Regions from separate parts of the Shewanella sp. MF05913 genome, predicted to be linked through region 1. Evidence: riboswitches for the same ligand, from Rfam matches in the RefSeq annotation. Region 1 holds a riboswitch; the other holds the start of a gene.

The links. Region 1 has a riboswitch for thiamine pyrophosphate ahead of AC19MV_RS01660 (TonB-dependent receptor). Riboswitches for the same ligand answer to the same signal wherever they lie in the genome.
Region 2: another riboswitch for thiamine pyrophosphate. It lies ahead of thiC (phosphomethylpyrimidine synthase ThiC); the one in region 1 lies ahead of AC19MV_RS01660 (TonB-dependent receptor).

Annotation. Positions count from the first base shown of each region.
Region 1 covers NZ_JCAYNT010000001.1:363,862-379,298, reverse strand. The annotation lists gene AC19MV_RS01710 (DUF3800 domain-containing protein) at 1-673, opposite strand, end outside; partial or broken gene AC19MV_RS01705 (transposase) at 1,133-1,333, opposite strand; partial or broken gene AC19MV_RS01700 (transposase) at 1,638-1,832, opposite strand; gene AC19MV_RS01695 (transposase) at 2,057-3,031, opposite strand; gene AC19MV_RS01690 (NAD(P)H nitroreductase) at 3,201-3,749, opposite strand; gene AC19MV_RS01685 (HvfX family Cu-binding RiPP maturation protein) at 3,851-4,444, opposite strand; gene AC19MV_RS01680 (DUF6279 family lipoprotein) at 4,537-5,382, opposite strand; gene AC19MV_RS01675 (phosphotransferase family protein) at 5,444-6,469, opposite strand; gene pnuC (nicotinamide riboside transporter PnuC) at 6,506-7,183, opposite strand; gene AC19MV_RS01665 (hypothetical protein) at 7,189-7,449, opposite strand; gene AC19MV_RS01660 (TonB-dependent receptor) at 7,499-9,700, opposite strand; TPP riboswitch at 9,758-9,864, opposite strand; gene AC19MV_RS01655 (YcfL family putative periplasmic lipoprotein) at 10,012-10,404, opposite strand; gene AC19MV_RS01650 (PaaI family thioesterase) at 10,441-10,908, opposite strand; gene AC19MV_RS01645 (PaaI family thioesterase) at 10,901-11,413, opposite strand; gene hinT (purine nucleoside phosphoramidase) at 11,413-11,766, opposite strand; gene AC19MV_RS01635 (M61 family metallopeptidase) at 11,969-13,726, shown strand; gene AC19MV_RS01630 (LuxR C-terminal-related transcriptional regulator) at 13,845-14,477, opposite strand; gene AC19MV_RS01625 (bifunctional protein-serine/threonine kinase/phosphatase) at 14,702-15,437, opposite strand, start outside.
Region 2 covers NZ_JCAYNT010000003.1:129,236-144,672, forward strand. The annotation lists gene AC19MV_RS06265 (hypothetical protein) at 1-218, shown strand, start outside; gene AC19MV_RS06270 (DUF3541 domain-containing protein) at 196-1,356, shown strand; gene AC19MV_RS06275 (LysR family transcriptional regulator) at 1,499-2,404, shown strand; gene AC19MV_RS06280 (putative metalloprotease CJM1_0395 family protein) at 2,556-4,052, opposite strand; gene AC19MV_RS06285 (chemotaxis protein) at 4,055-4,339, opposite strand; gene thiH (2-iminoacetate synthase ThiH) at 4,506-5,624, opposite strand; gene AC19MV_RS06295 (thiazole synthase) at 5,621-6,391, opposite strand; gene thiS (sulfur carrier protein ThiS) at 6,394-6,621, opposite strand; gene AC19MV_RS06305 (HesA/MoeB/ThiF family protein) at 6,611-7,414, opposite strand; gene thiE (thiamine phosphate synthase) at 7,411-9,147, opposite strand; gene thiC (phosphomethylpyrimidine synthase ThiC) at 9,147-11,114, opposite strand; TPP riboswitch at 11,321-11,420, opposite strand; gene AC19MV_RS06320 (TonB-dependent receptor plug domain-containing protein) at 11,689-13,836, shown strand; tRNA gene AC19MV_RS06325 (tRNA-Asp) at 14,355-14,431, opposite strand; tRNA gene AC19MV_RS06330 (tRNA-Asp) at 14,520-14,596, opposite strand; gene AC19MV_RS06335 (TIGR03503 family protein) at 15,004-15,437, opposite strand, start outside.

The sequences.
Region 1 (15,437 bases):
CATCATGGATACAATTTTTAGTAGCAATAATAAAGTCAATGTCTTTTTTAAAATCCTCGCTAGACGAAGACTCTTTTACTTTTTCAAGACTGTTGTAAAAGTTATCAATATCGCCCTGTTTTTGGTCCCGAATCATTACCACAAAGGATTTGTACATAGATTGAACTAAATCCTTGTCGCAAAATGATGGCAAACAGTAATAAAGCATGTTTGAGAGAGCGATATTCATTCCGTTTACATAAAGGTCTTCGCCCAACTCGTGTAACATGTGCTCGACAAGAAGATCGACGATCTTGGTTGTCACCATGAACTCCTTGAAAAATATGTATATTTTCACATTTTTTGTGTTAAGTAACTGGCTACTCATTAGCCTAATGATGCCATCTTGACCAGATTTTCTCCGTTTCAGATTTTTAAAATGTGCTTCATGTGGAGAATTGGAATCTACAAGACCTAGTAGCTTCTCAGATTCTTTTTCAGAAAATATACAGCTAGATAGAGAGAAAACAGGCTGGTCTGGATCAAGTAAATTCGAGCCTGTATTTCCTGATTCATCAAGAAAGATCGTTGGGATTTTTTGCTTTGCGCGCATTACTAAATCTTGCTTTTTGTTATGCTGATGCGTTTTCGCCTTTTTTTTGGCATCTCTCTTAGATTTACTATTCTTACTCATACGCTCCCTGACTCTTCACGCCCAACTCTGAGGGTAATAAAAGTGCATTGTAAATTGCACCGCTGCAATTATTTGTTAGAAGATTCAAACGCAGATGATATTTCGCATGACTGCACCGTACCGAGCCTTCAACTTCCCTGCGTTAACTTTGATGCCAGCTTCCTTAGCCAGTGTTTTAGTTAGATTCCATAGCTTGTTTGGATCATCTGGATGACCCAACGAATATTCAGACAAACTTGCTTTACTCACTAGTCACCCACAACTTGCACAAATAACATATCTCATTTTCATTGCTTTGGCGATAATTCTGCTAGATGTACTCAACTCACCAACGTTAATCAACATGGTTAAAAATTAGCGTTAAATGAATAGTTTACCTATCATATAAAAAATTCGGCACAGCAGGAAAACTTGATATCAATCAAGTAAAAGAATTGTAATTTGATCGGGGATTATGACTTAAGTGCACAGCCAGCGCAGACAATTTTCAGCGCCTTGTCGTCGTTTTCGGTCTAAATGCTCGCAATATTCGGTTATGGCAGGTAATGCTCCTACAATGCCTTTAAATAATGAACCGAACTCTGTTGTGATTTTAAGCCAATTATCTTCGGGGATGTTGAATCTATTCAGTATGTCCTGGCTGCTTGAACTAATGGCGCCACACAGATATCAATGGCAAAGATCGTCGCTAACTCAAGAATGCCCGCATCGAACCACTCACGCCGATGCTCAAAGTTTTCACCCGAGGAAAAGAAGCCACCCATAATTTGTACAAATAACATAACTCGTTTTCATGGTTTTGGCGAGGGTTACGAACTATGTGATCAACTCATAAAATTTTTCGATATGATTAAAATACTATCGTTAAATGAGTGATTTATGGTCATCTAAGACATTCAGCACAGCAGAATATCTTGATATCTATCAAGTATAAGGAAGATGGTGGTTTTTCAAGAATTAATGCTTAAGCGCACAGCCAGCGCTGACAATTTGCCGCGCCTTGTCGTCGTTTTCGTTCCAGGTGCTCACAATATTCGGTTAAGGCAGGTAAGGCACCGACAGCACCTTTAAATAATGCGCCAAATTCTGTTGTGATTTTAAGCCAATTCTCTGCGGGGATATTTAGCCTATTCAGTATGTCCTGGCTGCTTGAGCTAATGGGAGAGGAAAAGAAGCCACCCATAATTTGTACAAATAACATAACTCGTTTTCATGGTTTTGGCGAGGGTTACGAACTATGTGATCAACTCATAAAATTTTTCGATATGATTAAAATACTATCGTTAAATGAGTGATTTATGGTCATCTAAGACATTCAGCACAGCAGAATATCTTGATATCTATCAAGTATAAGGAAGATGGTGGTTTTTCAAGAATTAATGCTTAAGCGCACAGCCAGCGCTGACAATTTGCCGCGCCTTGTCGTCGTTTTCGTTCCAGGTGCTCACAATATTCGGTTAAGGCAGGTAAGGCACCGACAGCACCTTTAAATAATGCGCCAAATTCTGTGGTGATTTTCAACCAGTTTTCGGCAGGAATATTGAGCCGATTGAGTATGTCCTGGCTGCTTGAACTAATGGCGCCACGCTTATCTTCTCGAATAATCCGACCGGTATCTTCAACCAGTACAATGTAGTCTTTCACGCTGAACATTAACCCGTTAGGCATATTTAAACGCTCATTACCCACAAACGGTAATAGTTCTGTTGGTTGCTCGCCTTTCATCGCTGAATTTATTCGACGTTGAATACTGGTGTAATCTGAGGTTTCTGGAGTTGTGGCCATATTGGCTCTGACCGGGTTTAAATCAACATAGGCCATACAGGCTAATACTGCGGCTTCATCAAGCAGTGCTTGAGACTTAAAACGTCCTTCCCAGAATCTTCCGGTACATTTATCTTCTTTGTTGGCCATTCTGGCGATGGGCTCACTGAGTGAGCGCATAAACCAACTGATATCAATTAAGCGCTTACGGTATTCGGTAATGCATTCATTAACCGTTTGAAGTTCAAACTGGTTAAGGTCTTCTTTAAGGTATTTGTGCGTGAGCAACGTACCTTTAAAGCCCTTGTGCCATTGAATGAGCACTTCTTTATCTGACCACTTTTTTGCTTTGTCAGCATCGACTTTTATAACCACATGTAAGTGATTACTCATCACGGCATAAGCACAGATATCAATAGCAAAGATGGTCGCTAACTCTAGAATGCGGGAATCGACCCACTCGCGCCGATGCTCAAAGTTATCACCAGTAGATTTATCAATTCCACATAGAAATGCCTTACGTACCACACGAGAGCAGCAGTGATAGTAAGGCGTATCTTCTAAACTAACGATAGTTTGTCTTGGTCTAGCCATCTTAGATTACCTGCCTGAGTTAAAGGTAACTAAGCCTAGTAGGTTGTTTGATTTTTATCCATTTAGGGTGGGTGGCCATGTTTTATGTTTACGTTAGTGGCCGCAGGCCATGCATCAACATGAAGATGGCCACTGGTCATAACCCCGAAACGTTATGACCTTACGTTGCTTACAAATAACGCGCAAATTGCTGGCCACTTTTAAGCGGTTTAGTGGGTGCGACGACTGCTGGGGTGCCGACATATAAAAAGCCCACAATTTGATCGTCTGCGGCTAATCCTAATGCGGCATTCACATCAGCATTAAAAGCAAAATCACCACTGCGCCATACTGCGCCAATACCTAAAGCGAATGCAGCTTGTTGCATGGCCATGGTGGCGCAGCCTGCTGCGATATGTTGCTCTAAAACTGGCACTTTGTCATGCTGTTGCGTTTTGGCAACAACGGTTATCACCATAGGTGCACGATATGGCATATTGCCGGCCTTAGTTATCATGGCGTCGTCGGCACCTTGTGCTTTGGCTGCGGCAACAAAAACATCAGCCAATTTTGCTAAACCATCGTCAACGGCAATAATGAATTCCCAAGGTGTTAGTGCGCCGTGATCGGGTACTCTAGCTGCGGCGTCGAGTAAAAAAGTCAGTTGTTCTGCCGTTGGTGCTGGGGCGACTAGACGAGGTGTTGACTGGCGAGTCAATAACAGTTGTGTTGCGTCCAAGGTTCAATCCTTTCAAGTAAAATTATGCGAATGATATTAACAAAAATCCCACCAATTTGGTGGGATTAATTAAACGGGTTTCATCGACTGAGTGAACAACACTACTTTAATAAGCGACGGCTAATAAAATAGTCGACACTGGTGTAACGTCCACCGCCAATAACCAATAACGCTAACAACATGAATAAGTAAGTAATGGCGAATTCGATACCATTATTTAAAATCACAAAATTGCCAGAGCTGGTCAGCCATTCGTAATTACCATGTTGTTGTAAAATAGATTTAGCCGCGGCCAGTTTTTCTGCTGATGCCATCACGTTTTCATTGGCAAGCCATGAACTGGCATCGGCAATAGCTAACCATCCATTAGGTAAATGCACTGCAAATGCTGCCACTAGCATGGTGATCATCATAGGCAGTGCGACTAATCGAGTGGCTAATCCCACCAACAATAATGCCCCGCCAATTAGCTCGGTACCTGCCGCTAATGCTGTCATCTGCTCTGGCATAGGTAAGCCTAAACCCCAATCAGGGTTTCCAAACCAGGCTGCGGTGTCGTCAAAATGAGACAGTTTATTATAGCCTGCTTGCATTAATACGGGCGCAAGATAAAGCCTTAAGGCCAAAGCGGCTAAGCCTTCTGAATGCTTAACCACGTGTAGAAATTGTTGATATAACCCGATTAACGCCTGCATAAATAATTCGTCCTAAATGTGTAGTGAATGAAAAGACCTGCTTTAGCGGCAAAATCTTTCAATTTACGCTGAGGTATCTCAGTGAGGTTCAGTTATTTATCTAAGTGCAATTCGGTTAAATCGTCAACTAACTCGGTTAATTTACCATTAAAGTGTTTGCGCTGTTTGTCGCTAAAGCTTTGGTTTAAAGCAATTATCATCACCCCAAACTTATGTGTATTCTCAGTGACATTATTTTGATAAACAGATGACTTTAGCTCATCAGGTGCGGTGAGTAAGCGTGTCATTTGTGCGGTAAAATAGTCAGCCTCATTACGGCGCAATAAAGCTTGCTCAAATTGTCGTAGCCATTCGTGACGGTATTCTAACCACATATCTAAGGTGGCTAAACGCTCTGTATTGGCTTGATGAATAATCTGCTGTTGCGCCTCACTGACACTACCTGTCCATTCTTTTAACTGTTTTTCGATACGTTTGTCTGAGTCTGTTATCAGTTCACTTTGCTCTTTACCGGCGTATTCTTCAATTAACTCTTTTTGCTCTTTTTTAAGCTGAGTTAATACCTGTTGAACTTGTTTGTCATCAAAGCTTGCTACTATGGGGAGTAAGTCTGGCATGACCACATTAAAAATTCGATACCAGTGCGCTTTAGCCATAGTGACTTGTTGCTGCCATAACTCTGGTGTTAATGAATATTCATTGGCTTGAGTTGATAATAAGGTTAGCTGATCGCGGTATCGAGGTAATTCATCTTGTCGATGCCATACTAAAAACTTTTCAACAAGTTGATCAAATTTATCTTGCTGATCACGATTTAAATCAACATATTCTTCAACTTCCCACTCGATGGCCCAATCGAGAAAGAAATAGCTCACCTTGGTTGAACAGCCTACAAATAAAACCGTACAGCACAATAATAACAACAGTTTTTTGGTCACAATTGGTCCCTCAAAATTAGGTGAATCTATACTATACCCAAACAACCTGAAGATACGTTGATTAATGGATCAGGGCTAAGTATTGATTGTAAAACTTAATGTATTTAGCCATCGCTAATGTATCTTGTTGAGATTCATTAGCCGCCATAAGCAGTGACCACATTGCCGAGAATAACCAAAAACAGTTTATCGCAGCAGGCATTGCCGCTTTAGCGGCGGCTACATCGGTCAAACTCGACATTTGGCAATATTGCACAATAACCTTGTGAGTTAATTGCGCCACTTGGTCTTCTGTTAAGTTATGGGTAGCTACAGTGCTGGCTAAATCAAACAATGGATGGCTGGTAATAGCATACTCATAATCAATACAAAATAGTTTACTTTGCGGCAATGCGCTATTAACAGGTGCGGGACTTAACAGTAAATTGTGTGGGGTTAAGTCGCGATGACAAAAAATAGGCAATAAAACACAAGATTCAAGCTGTGATAACCAATGCCTTATACGCATGTTCATACCCTGCAATGTTTGCCATGCGTGATGCCACTGGGCGTCAGTTTGTTGCTGACTCATCGCATCTAATTGCAAAGCATATTGCTGCCATTGTGCACTCACACTCATGCTTTTAGACGGTACGGGTAATTGGCTCAGCGAAGCAAACAATTGCGCCAACAAAGCAACCACATCCACATTCGGATGAGTCATAGCTGTCAATGGACGAGTAGATGAATGGCCAAACATGGATGAGAACTGGCTCCAATCGCCTTGCGGTTGAGCGACAAAATCACTTAAATAAAATTGCTTGTCGTTACTTACCCACTCGAGTTTCGGCGCAATATTTGCCGCGATAGCAGATTGCCAACATTCAACCTCAAGCGCCCTATTACACCAATGACTGTGGCGTTGATTGACGCGCAACACCTTGTCACCCAAGGGGCAAGACAACAAATAATTTTGGTTACTTAAGCCAGTATTTAATAAGGTAACGGCAGTGCATTGCGTTAATAATGAGTGATATGTTGCAGCGGGTATTGCCTGCTGCAACATATTAATGAACTCACTGGGTAACGTGAGTAAAGGTGATGACATAAATTTTACCGCAATAACAATCTGATAATGCTGTGATTATACACTAATTGCCTGTTGAGAAAGCTTATCTTGTTTAACAATGGAATGTTGATATTTTTTACGCCACATCATGTAACCGCCAACGGCCATTGCAACATATAGAATAAACAAACCTGAGGTCAACATCAGTCCTTTTTGGAAGTAGAGGTAGATAGAAACCAAATCTATCACCACCCAGTACAGCCAGTTCTCGAGCACTTTTTTAGCCACTAAGTACGTGGTAACAACCGCAAAACAGGTGGTGGCTGCATCGATATAGGGAAATGCTGCACTGGTGTAATTCGCCATACCGTATCCCACCACTATCGATACCAAAGCAGTAACGGCGATAACAATACTGTGAGTCGTCAACGACCAACTGCTAATGCTCAGTTGTGTATTCACTTCATGGTGTTGAGATTCCTGCACAGGCGGCACATGCAACCACAGCCAATAACCATAAACGGCCATGCCCATGTAATAAATATTGAGCACCGACTCCATTAATAGCGACACATTCCAAAACAATACCGTGTAAATGGCGGTGCTCAGAAACGCGGCCGACCAACACCAAATGTTAGTCCGCATTGCCAGAATAAGGTAAGCCAGCGCAAACATGACGGCAATGGCTTCCCAAAATGTCATGACCGACGCTTCGCTAAAAGCTTGTTGAATGGCTAACATCACGTCATTCATGGCTGTTATTCGCTATGACTTAGGTTAAGTTCGCCACCAATAAACTTGCACACAAATACGGCTTTGCCCCACTTCTCGTGAGCAGCTTGCATTTCAATGGCCAGCATTGACATAACATCTGCGTACTCACCGCACACTTGTGTTGCCATGGCATTGGTGACACGTTCAATATTGTTGTAGCTATCAACACGGCCAATAAACCACTTGATTGGATCAAGGTAGTTTTCGTTGAATGGATACATACTAATTTCTGCGGTTAATTTCATTGTTCATTTCCTAAACGGTATGCGGCACCGGGTGATGCCGCAGTTGAACTTACATAAATTTATAGTCGAACGTCACACCCACTTGGCGAGGGTCGCCATAACGAATGTATTGTTTGTCGGCCCAATCTAAGTCGGGTTCGTTACCAAAATAGAAGCCGCGCACACCGTACTCTTTATCAAATAAATTACGGCCCCATAAGTAAGCCGACCATGTTGCTGTTTCGTAACCTAGGCGGGCATTATAAATGGTGTATGCATCTGATGTTGACTCGTTGCTGTCTGAGTAATAAAAATCACTTTTGCCACTGGCATTGATATTAGCAAACCAGCCCGAATCGGCGACATACGTCATACCGGCACTGTAGGTAAAATTAGGAGAATGGGCGAGCTCACGACCCGACAAATCAATAATCGAACCGTATTTGTCACTGTATTCATACTGGCCGTATTCTGTTTCTAACCAACCAATGCTGCCGTAAAACTCAATATTTTCAGTGATGTACCATTTAGCATCGACTTCAGCGCCGTAGTTTTGTGAGCTACCGGCATTTTCAGTAAATAATACAAATCGTTGTGGATTATCTGGGTCTTGTAAAGAGGCTGACACTTGTTGATCTTCACGATCCATGAAGAATATTGCCAATGTCGAGTCAACCTTGCCGTCTAACCAAGTCGATTTCATGCCGATTTCGTAGTTATATAAAATCTCGGTATCAAACTCTTTTTTGTTGGCTAATTCTGTTGGCAACGTCATATTAAAGCCACCCGCTTTATAGCCTCGCGCAATGCGTGCATAAGCATTATGATTGCTATTAATGGCTTTTGATAAGGCGATATGACCGCCCCACATGTTTTCTGACGGATCAAAATTATCATTATTACTGTCGCGGTATTCACTGTCTCTTTGCTCAAAACGCAAACCGGTAGACAACAAATAATCATTGCCTAAATGACTGTCTAATTGAGCAAACACAGCATAATTTGTGGCTTCGTAGCTCGACTGTAACACTTCATCTGGCCAGGTGTTGTATTCTGAATATAAGTCATTATCTTCATTGAGGTTCATGGCATATACACCCACTAACCAATCAGTGCTACCTGCAAAAATTCGCCCGGCATCTTTTGATGATAAACGAAACTCCTGGGTAAGCGTTTGGCGGTCGCCTTCTTTATCCCAGGTATAATCGTACTCACATGGCTCGCTGCCTGTGACGTTGTAGTCATCATCGTACAAGGTACATTGCTTGCTGGCCCAGTAATCTGGGTTTGCCCAGTCACCGTCATATGCGTGGTGGTGGTCAGTTTGCGCAATGGAGGTGAGCGAGGTGAAGTCAAATGCTGTGGCACCGGTATAAATAAACTTAAGCCCAGCACCTGTTGTTTCTTGCGCATCAATACCTGGTTGGTCTGTTAAGGTATTAGTGGTGTTGTTGTCTAGTGTCCAGGCATCATAACCGTTATCGAAATTGGCATGTAATAAGGTCAAATCAATTTGTAAATCGTCTGTGGCATACCAGCGTAATTTAGCGCGGGCACTGAGCTCGTCACGTTGATTGCTGTCGTCACTATTTAGGTACAGATTATCTCGGTAACCATTTTGAGTATGTTGTTCAACCGATACCCGATACAGCAATTTGCCTGAGTCATTTAATGGCCCAGAACTAAAGCCAGAAAAAGTGCGTAAATCATCATCGCCAACGCTAACTTTTGCGCCATGCTCAAATGAATCGGTAGGGTCATTACTTTTTAGATAAATTAATCCCGCTAAGGCATTGGCACCATATTGAGTCCCTTGCGGTCCGCGCAGCACTTCAACCTGTTGCATGTCATACATGCTCGACACCATGCCAAGCCCTGATAAATCAATATCATCGACTACAAAGCCAACCGATGAGTTTGGCGCGCCCTGGTATTGCTCTTGCTCACCGACACCGCGGATTTGGAAGTATTTAGGACGAGAGCTACCACCAGACCAGTTAAAGTTAGCAATGGAATTCAGCACATCTTCAAAATGCTGCGCACCTTCGTCTTCAAGTTGCTGAGCATCAATAACGGTCACGCTCGATGGCATTTTATCAAGGCTGATATTACTAAAATCAGCATTAACAACAATGACTTCCATTTTTTCATATTCGGGAGTTACGCGCTCAACATCAGCCGTTTTGGCTAAAACAATCGGCGAGCTTAGTGCTGCGATAACCGCTAAGGCAATTGGGGTGTGGGTTAACCCGGTAGATTTTTTCGTGAACATAGGACCTCAAATAGTTATTTTGAGATCCGGCAAGAGTAGCGAATAAGAGGTGCACTTAAAGATAGTGTGGCCCATTCCTACGCCGGTATAAGCCGGATCAGGTTCTAAGGGTTCGTCTTAACGACATCTCAGTTCAGTATTGCTGAACACCCCTTGGCGGCCACGAGTATAAACTATCTAAAATCTGATTACACGATCCGTCATACAATTTGATAACACAAAAAGCACTTTGCCAATGTCGACATTATGCTAGTGCCTTTGTCGTATCAAACAAGCAATAAACAGCGTGTACAAAATACGAATTTAAAGCGTTAATCAGAGTAGGTTTCGCGCACGTATACCTCAAAATGACTGACTTGAGTATTAGGTGCTACTGCACTGACTTGCAATTGTTGCATGCCATGTAATTTGACCGACTTCCAACTTGTTGCCTCATTTTCAATGGTATAACCGTTGGCATCAAACCAGGTAAATTTGTATTGCACGCGTAAGTCTGTGCTCGATTTACTCTGAATTAACGCCGAGGCTTTAACTAAGTCGCCCACCATAATTGACGCAATATCAGTGACATTGACATCACTGGCAAAAGAGCTGCTATCAACGCGAACTTGCCCATTAGAGTCAAGGGCAATACCCGCGGTGTTGTGAGCACAAGCGCCAAGTAACAACGTTGATGTGAGTACGATAATCGATGCGAGTTTCATAATCTTTTCCTTAAATGTTACTGGCGGTTTGGGTTATTAATCTAATAAAAAATGCGCTCTGGCTGTGGCAATCAATTGCTTACGATTGGTTTGCCAACAATTGATACTCACATTGGCCACGCGGCGCCCTTGACGGGTAATTTTACATTCTGCAAAGGTGTCTTGATGTAAACCTGCGCGTAAATAGTCAATTGAAAAGTCGACAATTTTAGGCACCTTTTTGGCCTGCATAAACACCATTAATTGCACAATGGCCGACATTTCCATAAAGCCTGCAATCACGCCACCGTGAATAGCCGGTAGAATGGGATTGCCGATATTGTCATCTTTTGCGGGTAATCTAAATACCATTTCGTCGCCAAAACGGGCTACAGACATACCAATAAATTGTGAGTACGGCACTTTTTCAAGCAAATAACTGTAGTCATTTAACTCAATGGCACGCTTTACCACATCTTGAACATCCAACTCACTTGATGCCACCTGGGTTGTTTGCTCAGTCATGCTGACTCTCCGGCAAGTTTCCCATTAACGCCTGACGAAACTCTTCGCCAACCATTTCAGGGCTAATACGCATAAATGAACCTACCGCATGGGCAATCGGTTCATCAATACTTTCTTGATAGGCAATCGCGCGGGTAAAGGCCACACTAGACGATAAACGGTAACACTCTGCAAAGGCATAAACCGGTTTATGTGGCTCAGCAGGCTTCATGTAATCGACCCGTAAATCTAATGTTGGTGACAACTCAAGCGATTGATATTTTTTTAAAATGGCGCACACCACTGCGGTGCCGCAAGCGGTGTCGATGAGGGTGGTAATCACCCCACCATGGATCACACCCGTATCAGGGTAACCAATAATATCCTGGCTGTATGGCAACTCAATTAATACGTGATGCTCACTGGCTTCTTTAACACTTAACCCTAAGCGACGACACTGAGCCAGTTGGTTAACAAAACGAGTGGCCACTTCAGTTAATGGGAAAAAATCACTGTTAATTTTCATTAGTCGCGGCTCAGCATTGGACCTAATGGCTTACCGCCTAAAAGATGCATATGAATATGGTATACCTCTTGGCCACCATGTTTATTACAATTCATAATCAAACGATAGCCATCTTCTGCAATGCCTGCTTCATCGGCTAATTTAGCCGCTACGGTCATCATTCGGCCTAAGGCTTTTTCATCTGATGCTTTGACATCATTTGCCGTGGCGATTAAATGGTTAGGAATAATAAGTATGTGCGTGGGCGCTTGCGGAGCGATATCACGAAATGCAGTGACGAGTTCATCTTGATATAAAATATCGGCTGGAATTTCACGACGAATAATTTTACTGAATATGGTTTCTTCGGCCATTTTAGGATCCTTAATGAATGACAGCATTTTGCTAATGATGATAGTAACAAGTCTTTGATCTCTGACTCCAGAAAAAACTCAATAAATCAGTTATCTTTTACAGAAAATGGGATTCGTTTGCTTAACCGAGTCATTTTTGGCAGCATTGTCGATTATAGCTCAATCCTTTTGATTGCAACGCTTCTACTATTTGGAATTCTTTATGCATTATCATATCCATGCGATCGATCCTAAAGCGCACTTATTTGAAGTCACTCTCACCGTCACCCAAGCCTCACCGTCACAAGTTTTTTACCTACCGGCCTGGTTACCTGGCAGTTACATGATCCGTGATTTTGCTAAAAACATTATCGAAATTGACGCCACAGAAAATCAACAAGCATTAACCGTCACCCAGTTAGATAAGCAAACCTGGCAGGTAAATAACCAGGGTAGCGACATCATATTATGCTATCAAATTTACGCCTGGGATTTATCGGTACGTACCGCCCACCTTGATACAAACCACGGTTTCTTTAATGGCAGTAGCGTATTTTTAGCCGCCAAAGGGCTTGAATTACACCCGCACCAGGTCACCATAGCTAAACCCGCATTAGCCGAATTAAGCCACTGGACTTTGGCCACCAGCATGAACAGAACCGCTGGCGAACAATTTGGTTTTGGTGATTTTAGCGCACCAAACTACGATGACTTAATCGATCATCCCGTTGAAATGGGCGAGCTGAGCATCGAAACCTTTTATGCTGCTGGAGTGCCCCACGATATCGTATTAAGTGGTAAACATCGCGCCAATATGACTCGCCTGGCTAAGGATTTAACCGCCATTTGCGAGTATCAAATTAACTTATTTGGCACGCCTGCACCGTTTGAACGTTATGTGTTTATGACCACGGTATTAGATAACGGCTTTGGCGGACTCGAACATAAAGCCTCAACCGCTTTAATGTGCTCGCGCAATGACCTACCTTTGTCACTCGATGCTCCGGTTGATAAAGGCTATCGGACCTATTTGTCACTTTGCAGCCACGAATACTTCCATTCATGGAACGTAAAACGCATTAAACCTGCCGAATTTACCCCATTTGATTTATCGCAAGAGTCGTACACAGAGCAATTATGGGCATACGAAGGGATTACGTCATATTACGATGATTTAATTACTTTTAAGTCTAAGTGCATTAATGAAAAAGGTTATTTAACTCTGCTGAGCCAAATTATGACGCGAGTGTATCGCGGCGAAGGACGCTTTAAGCAAACCCTTAAGCAATCGAGCTTCAACGCATGGACCAAGTTTTACAAGCAAGATGAAAATGCGGCTAACGCCATTGTGAGTTATTACACCAAAGGCGCACTATTTGCGTTGTATTTAGACCTAACCATCCGCATAGAAACCCAGGGCAAGCACAGCCTTGATGATGTAATGCGCACGTTATGGCAACAATATGGATTGCCGCAAATCGGCACCAATAACATGAGCCATCAACAGATTGTTGAAAAACTGCTTAACCGCTCGTGTGATGATATTTTTGCTTATTTAGACAACACCCAAGACATACCGCTAAGCAACTTGCTTGAACAGGTCGGCGTTAGCATGACAGTGCGTGCAAGTGAGGGTGTCACCGATCTCGGTGGCGGGGATGCCAAAGGTTATAAAATCGCATTTGGTGCCAAAACAAAGCCTGAAGCACTTGGCCTAAAAGTGTTAGCGGTTAGCCAAAATAGCCCTGCACATCAAGCGGGACTCAGCGCCGGAGATTTACTGATCGCCGCTGACAATTTACAAGTTAACGCCCAATTTGAGCAGCAACTGCAAAGCTATAGCGTAGGACAACAACTCAATTTACATTGGTTTAGACGCGATGAATTAATGCAAGGCCAACTGCCAGTGCGAGAAGCAATTGCCGACACGATTTCTTTAACCATTAGCGATGCCAGTAAAACCGCACTTTGGTTTAACTAGCAGTGGATTAACTGACAATGGTTTAAGTGATAGAGGTTAAACCCTCCACAAAAAGCAGACACAAAAATGGGTATCAACTGATACCCATTTCTATTTACAAAAGCTGTTGAGCTAAGGATTATACCCTCACCTCATGCATGTGAGTTTGCGCCCAGGCAATGGCTTGGCCTCTGCAGGAAACACCTATCTTTCTAAATGCACGATATAAGTGAGTTTTAATCGTTGATTCACTAACAAATAATTGATTCGCAATATCTAAATTGGTACTACCTGACAATAAGGCGTGCAGCACTTCACGTTCGCGGATAGTCAACTGATCGCCTTCCACTTCGTTATCATCATTCATCATCGAATGTAATAACTCCTGCGGCATGACACTTCGCCCTTTCATTATGTCGTTCAATCCCAAACTGATTTCCGTTAAGCTGGTGTCAGCGTAAAAAACCCCTAGAGTCGTCGAAGGGTGAATAAGAAAACGCGTATCAAGTTGTTTGGGGAAGTTAATAAACACAGTATGGATAGAGCTATATTCTCGCTCAATAAGACGTTGTAATTGATAAGCTTGTTGGATATCGATGGTTGCTAAGTCAAAATAGACCACTGAAATAACTTCTTCAACCAATTTATTTGCCATATTACCGGGCTGGGCGGGAGTTAATTTAACTAAAAATTCTTGCGGCCAACGGCAATCAAGTAAGTCAATGAGCAACTGAGATCGTGACACTAACATCCAATTTACGACTTTAAACATCTCAAACACTCCATGTGAACTGACTAAACGACTTCATTGCCAAGTAATATTCCAACATGTGAATATTACCAATCATCCTCATTGTTGAAAATAAGCCAAAAGAGCCATCACCATAAAAAAATAACACTTTAGTATTAATGCTAACTAATTATCTATACGTAAGGTTATTTTAGTGAATTGATTTCATTAATGCCCGATTTTTATACTCAGAAACCATATTAGGCCTAAACCAATAAGCTGGTGATAAAAGCCAGAAAAAGTACGATGGAGGTGGCTTGCCAAAATCTGACTGGATTACGATTGATAAGTGGCACAAAATGCTTTGGGCGTTGACGAGCACTGGCGGTGGTTAATTGGTGAATAAGCTCGCAAGTGTCGGCCTGGCGCAAATTAGGCTCAATGCTTAAGGCTTTTTTTAGGGCTTGGTCTATCCAGATGGGCACCATGGGATTGAGTTGGTGCACATTGACGTATTCTAATCGCGAGAAAGCTTGCCTGGTATTGCATTTGCTGAGCTTGCCTTTAAAGGGGTGTTCACCTGCCAACATTTCATAAGCAATCACAGCAAGGGAAAACAAATCAGCTCGTCCATCAGCCTGATAACCCAATATCACCTCTGGAGCGGTATAATCTGCAGTCCCCAAAATATGATCGCGTGTCAGTGGAGTGCTAATTTCAGCAACGCCTTTGATATAACAAGAGCCAAAATCGATAATTTTCACCACGCCATCACGGGTAATAAAAATATTATCCGGCTTTAAATCTTGATGTAGCGTTTCTCGGCGATGAAATGCTCTAACGCCTAATTCGATTTGCTTTAGCAGCGCTAGCACATCTTCTACTGGGGCTTTTTTATGTTGAACGAGCCATTGCGCTAAGCTCACTCCTGGGAGAAATTCGGTTAAGTAATACAATGCCGATTTAGGTTGATGTTGCTCTACCACCTTCACGACATGAGTA
Region 2 (15,437 bases), on a different contig from region 1:
GAATTAGCCATTATCTTCCACTATGGCAAGATGCTGTGGCACAATTGATCATTACCCAAAGTGCAACCCAACATTCAAGCCAAGATATTTTCAATCTGTTGATTGTTAATGAGGCGTATTTACCTTTTAACGAGCAACTTATACAACTTATCGGCCCACCAATAGACCCTCATTCACTTATTTGGAGATTTAAACATGCTAGAACTGCGCAAGAGTAAAACACTCTCGTATCTAATATTGTCAGCTAGCTTATTAAGTAGTGTGGCGTTTGCGAAAGAGTCGATTGAAACGGTCCCGCACAATTTAACTGCAGACCAAGTTTATCAAGGGATTAAGACAAACTTAGAAAGCAATCTTTATTCGCTGCCTCCTCGAGTGCAAGGACACTATGCGATACGTCAATATCGTATGACCGGTGAAGATAAGTACGCTAATGGTTCGTTAATCGATTTGTTGACCATTGCCGAACAACAAGCTTTTTACAATTGTAATTTAGATAAACCCGGTTTCAGTAAGGCTGAATCACAAAAAGAAGTGGCCAAAATCAAATCGGGTATACGAGGCGATGCGCGCAAGTTAGCCATTGCCCCCTACCCTGAATTTATGTTTTATAGCGACATATTACTGCGCTACGCCAGTCGTGTGGATGAGTTCGGCTTTAAAGGACCATGTCATGATTTAATGATAAAAACCCTTAAAAAAGCTGATTTGGCCCCAGCATTGACAGACAAAAAAATGATTAAAGCCTGGGCTGCACAATTAATTAACTATGTTTTTTGGGCTAAACAAATGGGCGTAGGTGACTATTACTCTGCCTATAAAAAAGCGTTTATCAACGCCTATCCTGATAATGAAGATGCCAGCCTAGACAAGAGCCAGTATAAAAATAAAATATACGGCATGACGCACTTTATTTTTGCCGCCAGCGGGTACTATCAACGCCCAGTGGACGCCAAAGAATATCAATGGATTTTGACTTACTTTGAAAAAAATATTGACCGCATTTTAAAAGACACCACAGAAGATATTATTACTGAAGTAGGGATTGGTTTCTTAATCACCGGCAATGGCAATAACCCTGTCGTTGATAAAGTTAAAAAACACGTGATTGCGGCTTACAATCCCCAGCTGAAGATGATCCCATCACCAAAAGGTGAAGCTATTTTATCGTCTGGTGAACACAGAAACGTATTAGCCATGATGCTTCTGCATTGGCCTGAGACTTTACATAAAGGGCCATATTTAAACGATATTTCAAGCACTAAACGTTATCTGCCTAAGCTTGTAACACCTAATGCAGTAACCACAACACTGGTCACACCTAAAATAACTGCAACCAAAACTAATGCACATTAATCTATCGTGGCCGAAATAGCCTTGTACTCATTAAGAGTCAAAGTGTTAATCACGTTACAGTAATAAATCAAAGGCAAATGCACTGCATTTGCCTTTTTTATATGTCAAAATATTCATTCTTTTATACTATTCGGACACATTAATGAGTAGAGCTAAATCAACATTAGAGCAATGGCGCATCGTGCAAGCAGTCGTTGATTTTGGCGGGTATGCTCAAGCTGCTGAACAATTGAATAAAAGCCAGTCTTCGCTTAACCATGCTGTGGCAAAGTTACAACATCAACTCGGTATTAATTTGCTTGAAGTGAAGGGTCGTAAAGCTTATCTCACCGAGCAAGGCGAAGTGTTGCTTCGCCGTTCACGTCACTTAACTCAGTCAGTTGACGAGCTAGAACAACTTGCGACAAATTTAGGACAAGGTTGGGAGCCGAATTTAACCATTGCTCGTGAAATTATCTACCCAATAGACACGCTCGTTGAAGCGCTGAATGCATTTTTACCACAAAGTCGCGGCACACGAGTCACTATTCTCGATTCAGTCATCACCGGGACTCAGGAGTTGATACAAAATAACCAAGTTGATATCGCCATTTGTGCTGCATCACCCAAAGGTCATATTTCTGAACCTTTATGCGAAGCGGTATTTGAATTAGTCTGCCATCCTGAACACCCTCTTGCGCAACTCAATGACATTGAGGATGACAAACAACTTGCCCAACACTTGCAAATCGTCATTAAAGACACAGGACTTAAATCAAGTAATGATATTGGTTGGCTAAAAGCCGAGCAGCGTTGGACAGTGTCTAACTTTCACGAAGCGAAATCGATTTTACTGCGCAACATTGGTTTTTGCTGGATGCCAAGTTTTGTGATTGCACAGGAATTGGCCACTAAGCAACTGACTCGCTTGCAATTACGTGGCAGCACTCAGCGTAAAGTCATTTTAAATCTTGTCATCCCAAATAGAGATCAACAAGGCCCTGCTTCCAAGTTACTTGAAAATCTCATTTTGCAGCAGCATAAATTACCGATGAATCCACACCAGTAAAATACCAATCCGCATTAATAAGTGACCACTCAGAATTCGTCCAATGATTATTGATTAAGGAGCCGCTCTGAAGTCATGCTTGTTGCCTTCCAAATAGCAAAAACTGCCGGGCATGCCTCAGTAAATGAATAGTCGTATCATACAAGTTTGATTATACGTAAAATTCAAAACCTGGTGGCTGCGCCTGGGAGGAAGTTTGTTGTAAAAGTTGATTTTGATAAGGATTATAACGACTAGCAGAATTGAGTTGTTGATTAATGCCATTTGCCGACATAGATTGTATATCAGCATCCGTCGAGGTAACACTTGATGAGGTTTGCGAAGCTGTGAGTGTTGCGTTAACAATTGGTTTAGAAGCGATTTGGGAGTTTAGCGGCTCAGCAGAGCTGGTATAGGGAGTCGCTGATGCGGCAATGGTATTGTCACTATTCGATTGTTTTTGCATAAAAGGAGCAAGAGGGTCGCGGTTATCTGGTTGTTTAAAGATTTGGCCTAATTCAGTCATATGCTCACTGTCTTGAGCACTCATTACCGACTGTTGACGCTCCACAACTAAAGCTTGTTTAGCCTCGTTCATATACTGTACTGCTTGTGCTGCAACACGAATATCGGCCATAGAGGGTTGAACTGGCGCCATTGCCGCAGCGTAAACTTTTTGCATTTTACTTAAGGTTGCTTGTGGATCGCCACTGATAGGAGCAACATCAATACTGACTTCACCATCAACGGCATAACGTTTGCCATCTGGTCCTTTTTCATATTCGTAACTCGGGCTTTGCGCAAAGCTTCCTCCCACCGCAGCATGAGCTTGTTCGTGAGTTTTAACTTCGATATCTCGTTTACTCAACTCAGAAATCTGTTGCGCTTCAGCTTGATCTATCTGCTGTTGTTTCTGCGCTATTTGTTTATTAATTTGCTCTTTAGCTGCTGCGCTCTCTTGTTCAGATTGCTCATTTACGGCTTGTTCTACTTCGGCGTCATTTGAAGTTACGTTAGCATCCGTGGTTGAGGTTACATTACTGGTAATCGCCTGCCCATTTGCAGGCGTTTCTGATTGAGGCTCAGTTGTGGATATAAAACGGTTTACTGTACTTGGTTGATCATTAACATCAGTAAATACCACAGGTTGAAATGGCGTTGCCGGCTGGGGCTGAGATTCCGTGGTTTCATAAATGGTTGGTGACTGAACCGTATTCGCCTTAACAGTGCTTGTTTGAAAATGGGTCGATTGAGCACTGACTTGAGCAGATGCATTCGATAAACCACTATTGGATACAGACGTTTTTTGTAACACCGCTGCAATATTCATCGGGCCACTTTTTAAGCTATAGCTTGCGTTCACTGGCTGGATAGATGATGCAGATGATGATACTAGTGCTGTATTTGAAAGCGCTGTATTTGAAAGCGGTGTATCTGAAATTGATGTGTTAGATAATACAGGACTTGAACGTAGTGATGTTACCGAATTAACTACGGGAGTGCTTGTTGAAATATTAGCTGATGCATTACGAGATGTTGTATATGAGCTGGTATGTGAACTTGTAGGATTACTATTACTACGACCATAAACGGAAGTGTGGCCACTTCCGCTTTTATGCGTCGCGGGTGTCGCGACGCTCATTGATGCGGGACTGATTACCGCGTTCATTGTTACACTTCGATATCAATCAAACTACCAATCGTTTCAGATGCAGCTTCAATGACTTTGGCAGAAGCTTGCCCTTGATTTACCGATTCAGTAGCCGAAATTAATGCAGAAGCCTGATCGTTAGCTGTTACCGCTTGCGAACTTAAGGTAACAGTATCTTGAGTTGATGTTGGGACTGCGGGTTTTTGTTGATCAGGTATCGCCACAGACGTGGTTGCTTGCGCTAAACCTTGTTGTGCACTTTGCAATCCCTGCATACCTGATGCATACGCTGATTGAACTTGCATAATACGCTCCTGGCTATTAACCGTAATCTAAAGATGTATTGTTACTGTATCAATTTTAGCCTAAAGCTAAAATAAAAAATGACAGTTAAGTCGTAAAAGAACTAATAATTATTATGGCGTAAACACCCATAAATGTACAGTTTTTAAGCAAGGTAAACAGTTAAGGTTATTGATTTATCCAGGCCATCTCCCAATCTTTCCATAAGGGATTGAAACCAAGCTGTTTAAGCCGAGAAACAACTTGTTCAACTGAGCGATCATCACTGATTTCAAATTGATCGAGCTGGGTACTAGGGTTCAAATATCCTCCTGGTTGCGTCGAGCTTCCTGCACTTAAGTGAGTGATCCCCAAGGCCCATAAATTATCGCGTAAACTGGCTAGTTCTCTAGTCGATAAGCTGATTTCGACTTGGGGATTAAATAATCTAAAGGCACAGATAAGCTGAACTAAACCAGCATCACTGAGCTCGACTTTGGGTGTAATACCTCCCGTGCAAGGCCGAAGTCTTGGCAATGAAATACTGTATCGAGTGCGCCAATAGGTTTGTTCGAGATACTGTAAGTGATGTCCCATAAAGAGTGCATCAAGACGCCAATCATCAAGGCCTAATAGCACCCCTAACCCTATTTTATCAATACCCGCCTTAGCAATTCGGTCGGCTGTGGCTAATCGATAGTTAAAATCTTGTTTCTTACCCCGAGTATGATGTTTAGCATAGGTGTGCGGCCGGTACGTTTCCTGGTATACCATGACTGAGTCGAGACCAAGCTTAGCCAAATGCTGATAATGAACCGTTTCCAGTGGCTGCACTTCCATAGCCACGTGACTAAACTTGGCTTTAACCTGCGGTAAAATGGCTGCAAAATAATCGATACCCACTTTGGTTTCATGCTCGCCAGACACCAACAATACTGAATCGAAGCCACGTTGCTTAATAATTGCCATCTCTTGATTTAACTCATCTTGGCTCAATGTTTTACGCTTTACTTTGTTACTCATGCTAAAGCCGCAATAATCACATTCATTTGCACATAAGTTAGATACATACAAAGGTAAAAACAAACCAAGGTTAGCGCCAAAGCGTTGCCGCGTTAATGCCGCGGCTTGTTGTGACATGGGTTCTAAATAGGCCATTGCCGCTGGTGATAATAGCGCCATTAAACTCGATAAATTACCCGTGGGCTGTAATAGTGCTCGCTCAACATCTTGCGCTGTCGTTGAGTACAGTTTCAGTGACATGGCATCGGCATTGAGTGTTACAAATTCATCAACAAATGATGTCATACATTGAGCCCCAAAAAGCCTGTTAGAGGACTGGTCGCTAAAGCTTGACGATTGACATGCCCAAGTCCCGCTTCGTATGCTTGTCGACCCGCGATAACAGCTTGAGCAAAACATTGAGCCATTTTTTCAGGTTGGGCACTGCTGGCAATCGCGGTGTTAACCAATACAGCATCGGCGCCCATTTCCATTGCGCGGCATGCTTGAGAAGGTGAGCCAATACCAGCATCAATAATCACCGGCACTTGTGCCTGCTCAATAATAATGTTTAAAAAGGTTTCTGTTGCCAGCCCTTGATTACTTCCAATTGGGCTACCCAATGGCATAACCGCTGCGCAACCAACATCTTCAAGACGTCGACACAACACAGGGTCTGCATGCACATAAGGCAGCACCACAAAACCGTCATCGCATAACTGCTTTGCTGCCAGTAATGTTTCAATAGGATCGGGCATCAAATATTTAGGATCGGGATGAATTTCTAATTTTATCCATTTAGTGCCGAGCATCTCATAGGCTAAATGCGCCGCAAAAATGGCTTCTTTGGCATTGCGAGCCCCTGCCGTGTTGGGCAGTAATTTCACCCCTAATGATTGCAATGGCGCTAACAGGTTGTCGTGGTTAGCATGTAAATCAATGCGTTTCATCGCTAATGTCACCAACTGTGATTGAGACTGCGCGATTGCGGCTAACATAATGTCTTGATGACTAAACTTACCTGTTCCAGTAAATAACCGAGATGTAAATTGATGACCGGAAATCGTTAACATAGTTACCCTCCTGCCACAGCAGAAAACACACAAATAGAGTCATCATGCTGACACATAACATGGTTCCAGCGGCTACGCGGTAGCACTTCATCATTAACCACGACAGCGATGGCGTTAATCGGCAGCTGCTTTAATATCAACAGTTCTGAGATTGTCACGTGACCCTCCAACGTTTCTGCAACGCCGTTGATCATCACATTGATAGATTGAGATGGTTGATTAGCATTCATTTGCGTACTCCTGCAATTGCGGCTGTTGGCATAATGTACATTGCAGATCACGGTTCATTTTGGCTTGATGCCACTGTAGCGTTAACGCATCAAAGCGCTGTAAAACGCCGTACTGAGTGAAGATATTACAGATATGCTGCAAACCGACTAACGCTTGCATACTGGCCATAACCCCGACCGCTGGGCCAAGTACACCTTGCTGCGAACAAGTTTGCTTAATGTCGATATCTTCAGGGTATAAACAGCGATAACAACCATATTGCTTCTCATGCGTTAATTTAGCGCCAAAATCGATACAGAATAATTGCCCCTGATATGCACTGATCGCCGCGCTAATAAGGGTTAAATCTTGAGTCACACAAAGCTGATTAATCACATGACGAGCTACTAAATTATCGGTGCAATCAAACACCAATGTGTCGGTATTTAACCGCTTGGTAAACTCAATAACGTTAGTTTCGGTTAACTTATCGGTAATCGCATTGACATAGACATCTGAGTACAAACGACTCAATGTGCGTTTGGCGACACTGACTTTATGCTGACCAATATCGGCCTCACTGTATAATAATTGTCTTGGTAAATTATCGAGCGCCACCACATCATGGTCTACTAGCATAAAGTGCTTAACGCCTGCGGCAGCAAGATATTGCACCACCAGCTGACCGAGTCCACCCAAACCAATAATGGCCACCTGACTATTTATAATCGCCAACTGCCCTGTTTCACCAATGTCGTTAAGCAACATGGTGCGCGAATACTGTCGATATTGCTTGTCCGTTAACGCTTTCATATCGCCTCCTTAAACGCACTCATAACCTTAGGCACTTGATGGCCTCGAGTGAGTTGCAGCCAACGTTGATGCATTAAACGATATGCCTCACTGGGATGACTCGCTTGAGTTATCGCTCTGACAACAGCAACATCTCCCACTTTACTGCTCGCCAGTCGCTCAAGACGCTCAACATCAACGCCGCCAATGGCTACAGTGGGATAATGTTTGCCCAACAAATTCACATAATGCGTTAATTTAGTCACCCCTTGAGGCGCTGATGGCATTTGCTTGGTCGTGGTAGGATAAATATGACCTAATGCGATATAAGACGGTTTACATTGGTGGGCTAACAACGCTTCAAAATAGCTATGACTCGATATGCCTAAGGCCAAACCTGCCTCAGCTATTGCCTCCAGATTTGCACTGGCTAAATCTTCCTGGCCAAGATGCACCCCAAATGCACGGTGTTTTATGGCTAATTGCCAGTGATCGTTGATAAACAGTTGCGCGTTAAATTCGCGCCCCAGAGCAATCGCATCAATAATACTTTGCTCTAATGCCTGTAACGTTAACTCGTTAATAGGTTGAGATAATTTAACTCTAAACTGCACGGTACGGCACCCAGCCTCGAGAACAGAGTGCAACTGTGATAACGAGTCCAGCACGGGGTAAACGCCTAATGGCGTCACCACAGGCCGAAAGGTCTTATTGCTGCGATAAGTAATATTATCCTCAACGTTTGAAATGATCGGCATAGCAATTAACTCGTTAGGCCAGCCTGAACGTGCCAATACGCCAGGCCCTGCACCAATAGCATAACTGTCACTTAAGCCTTTATTGACATAAGCTTTTGCCAACACAATCGCGTCATGAATCACAAATTGATGCGCCACAAAACACGCTACTGCCGATGACAGCGTACAACCGCTGCCATGATTATTGTTAGTATTCACTCTGGGGGTGGTGAGTTTAAACACTTGATTATCATGAATATGGCTCGCCCCCACCACACTACGTGTCACATAAACATCTGTGGCTAGCTGCTGTTGCCAAGCAGCATCGCCACCTTTAGCCAGTACATGACAACGATAATGATTAGCAAGCCATTTAGCCGCCATTATCATGCTCAGTTCATCGTTATCTGTGTTGCTATCGGTATTGGTATCGGAAGTTTGTTGATTTGTTAATGTGTGACTAGAATCTCTATGCCTAGGCCTTTTATTACTGGGATCGGCATTACTTGGATTGGTATTTTCCAATAATAATGTCGAGCTTAAACGAAACAATTCATGCTGATTTGGTGTGAGCAAGCTGATTAAGCCTGCAAATGGCGTAAAATTGATAGCTTGCTGACAAAATTGCGCGCCACTGCTGGCTACCATCACAGGATCGAGAACCACAAAAGGTAATGTGCAAAGCCGGCTTAATCGCGATAACCATTTTGCAACGATATCGATTTGTTGTTGATTGGCCAATAAGCCAATTTTAATCGCAACCGGCGTTAAATCAGCCCATAAAGTATCTAACTGCGAAATTAGCATCTGCTCAGAAACGGCTTCAACGAGAGTCACATTCACACTATTTTGCGCAGTAATGCTGCTAATCACGCTGCAACCATGGCATTGAAGATCGTGCATTGTCAGTAGGTCAGCTTGTATACCCGCGCCGCCGCCACTGTCAGAACCCGCAATGGTCCAAACAATGGGTTTAGGCATAAGGTTATCGATTTTAGCGTGCGTACCTGTCGCCATTACTCCACCCCTTCTTTAGCCTTTGCCGCAGAGACTTCATGATAAATAGCCGAACCCGATGCTTTAAATTCAGCCGATTTTTGCTTCATAGCCAAGGTGTTATAATCAGTCGCCGTGGTTAATTCAATGTGTTGCACTTTGGCATGAGTGTTAGCATCTTCAAGAGATTTAGCGTAATCACGCACTTCCTGGGTGATTTTCATTGAACAAAATTTAGGCCCGCACATAGAGCAAAAGTGAGCCACTTTTGCTGATTCTTGCGGTAGGGATTCATCGTGATACGCACGTGCGGTGTCGGGATCTAAGCCTAGGTTATATTGATCTTCCCAACGAAACTCAAAGCGCGCCTTAGATAACGCATTGTCACGCACTTGTGCCCCGGGATGCCCTTTGGCAACATCCGCGGCATGAGCTGCAATTTTGTAAGCAATTAGCCCTTGTTTTACATCGTTTTTATTGGGTAAGCCTAAATGCTCTTTTGGAGTGACATAACACAGCATCGCCACGCCATACCAGGCCATCATTGCCGCACCAATACCAGATGTGAAGTGATCGTAACCGGGAGCAATATCCGTCGTTTGTGGGCCTAATGTGTAAAATGGCGCTTCATCGCACAGGCTAAGCTGTTTTTCCATATTGACTTTAATCAGTTGCATTGGCACATGGCCGGGACCCTCGATTATGGTCTGTACATCATATTGCCAGGCTATTTTGACTAACTCACCTAGGGTGGCTAACTCAGCAAATTGCGCTTCATCATTGGCATCAGCAATAGAGCCTGGGCGCATACCATCACCGAGTGATAACGACACATCGTATTGGGCACAAATTTGGCAAATGTCTTCAAAGTGTTCATACAAAAAACTTTCTTTGTGATGGCTTAAGCACCACTTGGCCATAATGGAACCACCACGAGAAACAATGCCCGTTAGACGCTTGGCCGTCATCGGCACATAGCGTAATAACACGCCGGCATGGATGGTAAAGTAATCAACGCCCTGCTCAGCTTGTTCTATGAGTGTGTCGCGAAATATTTCCCAATTAAGATCTTCAGCAACCCCATTAACCTTCTCAAGTGCTTGATAAATAGGCACAGTACCAATAGGCACGGGAGAGTTACGAATGATCCACTCGCGGGTTTCATGAATATAACGCCCCGTAGATAAGTCCATTACGGTGTCGGCGCCCCAACGCGTTGACCAGACTAACTTCTCTACCTCTTCTTCAATAGATGACGTTACGGCTGAATTACCAATATTGGCATTCACTTTAACCAAAAAATTACGCCCTATAATCATGGGTTCAGCTTCAGGATGATTAATATTAAGTGGAATAATAGCCCTACCTCTTGCCACTTCATCACGCACGAATTCTGGGGTGATCAGTTGGCCAATGTGCGCACCAAACGCTTCACCGGGAGCGTGTTGTGTGAGTACGGTGTCATGCACATCGGCGCGCGCCATATTTTCACGAATGGCAATGTATTCCATTTCTAGGGTAATAATCCCTTGCCTAGCGTAGTGCATTTGCGTGACGCGTTTGCCGGCTTTGGCGCGTCGTGGTGCATTAAGTCCGTCAAATCGTAAATGATCTAAACCATCATCAGCTAAACGTTGCTGAGTAAAGCCAGAACTTGCATGGGTTAATTGCTCAGTGTCTTGACGCTCTTCAATCCAGGTTCGACGTAATGGAGCTAAACCACGACGGACATCAATATCAGCATGGGGATCGGAATAAGGCCCTGCGCAGTCGTACACCATAATGGCAGGGTTTGCCTCGGTGATAGGAAGCTTATCTGTGCCCCCCGTTCGAGTGCTGGATTGATGGATTTGCCTCATGGCCACCAGCAGATCGGGACGGCTGCCTTGCAGATAGACTTTTTCAGAATTTGGGTGTTGTAACGGTTTAAGGGTATCGATAAATTGTTGAGCTTTCGCTCGTGTCTGACGACGGTTTGAATGTGACATTAGCAACCTCATTTATAAGAGTAGAGTTGCTTGTCAGGAGAGGTGTTGAGCAAAGCTATGAGCCACAAAGAGATCGTGACGCATATAAATAACCAATCATTACAATGACACTGTCTGTATCGATTTAGGCTTAGGTTAAGTAAATAAATGGATGTAAAAAACCATCAACCAAAGCGCTAAATTATCAACATGATGCCGTAATAAAAACGATTATTACGCTTGTTTCCTTCGCAGGTTCTAGCCTGATCAGGTTCAACGGATCCCGAATAAACGGTCTCAGCCATAATGGCACTCCGACAAGATGTTCAGCAGTATAAGCAAGCTTACAATAAAAAAACAAGCATTAAATTTCGCACGCATTTCACTTTATTCACTCTAAAACAGAGCAGTCATATCCAAAACCATGATGCTGCGGCTGAGTTCACACAAGCTGATTCACACTGCAGAAAAGTCATCATTCTAGGTGCGGCAATATGTCGCATTCCATCGATTTATTAGTAGGTTATAATTTTCTAATACAAACAACTAGCGATGAAAAATATTCATCCTAATTTATAATAGAATAAATACGGTGATGATTTTGACCACATTAAAAACACAAAGCATTAAATCCAATCATAATTTTAACACTGCTTACTCATCAATATCTTTCGCCATAATGGTAGTGTTGTCTACGCCTGTTACAGCACAGCCATCCACACAAGACACACATTCAGACATTGAAAGAGTTGAAGTCCACGGTCAACAAAACGGCAATAAAGATTTATTAGGTTCAGCGGAACGCTTACTGTCAAAACAAGGTGTTGAGTTTTCACAAGCGGGCGGTGTTTCAGCCTTACCTATTTTGAACGGCATGATGGGCGATCGCATTAAAGTACTTATCGACGGTAATGACATTACTTCATCATGTGCCAATTACATGAATCCACCACTATCTTACGTGGCAGCAAGTCAAATTACCTCAGCTCAAGTGGTTGCAGGTGTGTCGCCGGTCAGTGCTGGTGGAGATAACATTGCCGGTGTGATTAAAATCAATAGTTTTAACCCAGAGTTTTCCTTAACAGACCAACTTACATGGCATAGAGGTAATGTGTCTGCTGGTTATCGAAGTGTTAGCGATACTACTTTAGCTAGTGTCAATGCCACCGTCGCCAGTAAAGCACTGAGCTTTAGCTACCAAGGCGCTTTTGAAGACGCCAACAGTTATACCGATGGTAATGGCGACACCGTGTTAGACACGCTATATCAAGCACAAAACCATGCCTTAATTGCAGCATGGCATGATGATACCCAACAACTTGCCATTAAATTAACCCATCAACATATTCCATATCAGGGGTTCGCCAATCAGTATATGGATATGACCAACAACGACAGTTATGGTGCAATACTGCGTTATCAATTAGCACTTGAAAATGAGGGTCTATTTAGTGCTCAAGCCAATTGGCACAGTGTCGAACATGATATGGGTTTCTTCACGCCAGAAAAAACCGGCATGATGCCGATGGAAACCACAGGTAAAGATTTTAGCTACCTATTGCATTGGCAACTCCCTATGAGTAATGACAATACGTTATTGCTTGGACAAGAATATTATCTTTATCAACTTGATGATACTTGGCCTGCTATTGAAGGTTCATCCATGATGGGCCCAAATGATTACGTCAATATTAATGACGGTAAACGCAAACGCGCTGCGGTTTACGGTGAATGGCAACAAACGCTAAATACACAATGGTGGATATCTGCGGGTGTTCGCTATGAATATGTCACGACCACTACTGGTGAGGTGCAACCTTATAACAGCATGAGTATGATGGGCATGAGTAACGTTAATGCGTTGGCAGCAGATGAATTTAATCAGCTTTATCGACCACGACATGACCATATTATTGATGCCACATTATTAGCACGATATCAATTAAGCGATACCGAAATCATCGAATTTGGTTTAGCTCAAAAAGGCCGTGCACCAAACTTATATGAACGCTACAGTTGGGGCCAAAGTACGATGGCGACAACCATGATAGGTTGGTATGGCGATGCTAATGGCTATGTAGGTAATCCCGATTTAAACCATGAAACGGCTCGCACTCTTAGCGCCGCATATACCTTAGTGCAAACTGATTTCACGGCCTCAGTTACCGCCTGGTATAGCGATATCAATGACTATATTGATGCTGATGTTATTGGTAGCGTTAATAGCACGAGCATCGAGCTAAACCGCCGTAATATTTTACAATTTACCAATGTCGATGCGACAATTTATGGCTCGCGCGCAGATGCGAGTTACCTGTTAACAGAAAACGATAATGGTAAGTGGGTTGTTGCAGCCAATATCAGTGCCACTCATGGCGAAAGAAACGATACCCATACGCCTCTATATCAAATCAAACCATTACAGAGCGAGTTAACACTTCAACATCAACGAGGAGATTGGAACAATAGTATTAGCTGGCAATGGGTGGCGACAAAAGATCGGGTCGACAATAATCGCCTTGAAAACACCACTGACAGTTATTCACTACTGAACATCTCAAGCAGTATTGAATGGCAAGGTGCAACCATGACTCTGGCAGTAAACAACTTACTTGATGAATATTACCAACTGCCTTTAGGTGGGGTGAGTATTGCGCAATATAAACAAGATAACACCCAAGGCTTCACCCAAATGAATGGCGCCGGCCGTTCAGTAGAGCTCAGCGTCAACTATGCGTTTTAACGCGACCTACCCAGCCTAGGGAACATTGTTTTTCTGTACTGACATAAGCACACATAATTGAATAAAAAGCCCTTACATTGCTGTAAGGGCTTAATTGTTTGGCACAGCGGGCGGTACCTTGTATGAGTGAACCCGCGAGACTAGGCATGACAGTCTTTGTTTAGAATCTCATATGTACAAGTGCTTTGATGCTTTGAGAATAGAAATCTTAAGCAATAAAAAAGCCCTTACATTACTGTAAGGGCTTATCTATTTGGCGGAGCGGACGCTGACCTTGAATGAGTGAACTCGCGACCAGTGTCGTGATCGAATGTTGAAGATATTTAAGATACTGGAAATTAAAAATAATAAAAAAGCCCTTACATTACTGTAAGGGCTTAATTATTTGGCACAGCGGACGCTGACCTTGAATGAGTGAACTCGCGACCAGTGTCGTGATCGAATGTTGAAGAAGTTGAAGATGCTGGAAATTAAAAATAATAAAAAAGCCCTTACATTACTGTAAGGGCTTATCTATTTGGCGGAGCGGACGGGACTCGAACCCGCGACCCCCGGCGTGACAGGCCGGTATTCTAACCAACTGAACTACCGCTCCAAAACGGTTTGTTTACACTTAATAAAATTAAACTTGAAAAAATAATCGCATAAATATTAATTTTATTAAATGTAAACAGTCACTTGAATGGCGGAGCGGACGGGACTCGAACCCGCGACCCCCGGCGTGACAGGCCGGTATTCTAACCAACTGAACTACCGCTCCACACAAGTGCGTTGAATAATAAAGTTGTGATAATTAATCGTCAACTATTTTTTAACGGTTTTAACTCGTTTAGCTAAAAAATGCACAATTATTGTATTTAATACCATTCCGCGTTAGTAAATGCTCTCTCAGCGAGAATTTAAAAGGGCTTAAACAAGGCGAATGACTGAATGAATAGTTGTTCTCTTTCGAAGTCATGCAACGCAGTGTAAGCCCTTTTAAAACTCGCCTGAAAGGAATGCCCCAGCCGCTTTTGCTCTGCGTTCTCGCTATTTGAAAGGGAACAACCATTACTACATAGCGACGCCTTAATCAAAAACCGCTGGATGTATTCTGAGTGGTCACTTATTAATGCGGAATGGTATAAGGACCACATTCAAGTATTAATCGACTTTAAAAACAATCAATTAGCTTTTATCATCTGGCATGGTTAAATCAATGTCATCCAAATCTAGGCTTTCAAGTTCATTCTCGGGGTGTTTCTCTTCTTTAGGTGGATTTTGCTTTAAACGCTCTTCTGCCGCCGCCATCGCTTTCGCTAACGCTTGTCTTTTACGCCACACAATAATGCCTACAATCCCAAACAGGAATAGCACACCATTAACGGTAACAATCCAAAATATCGCATCATCTTTAGCGAGTTGCTCTTCAATCGCCGCTTGGGCTGCAGCTTGCTCTGCGAGCTCCTCAGCTGTAGGGCCAGGCTTTGGTGGCTCAATTAAATTGAAAAACATCTCAGGTAAATTCAACACAATTTCACGTCCACCTACCGCGGTAGACACCACAGTCCCCTTCACTCGGTAGCTACCAAATTCAGTCACTTTCGGTAAATATAAAATTT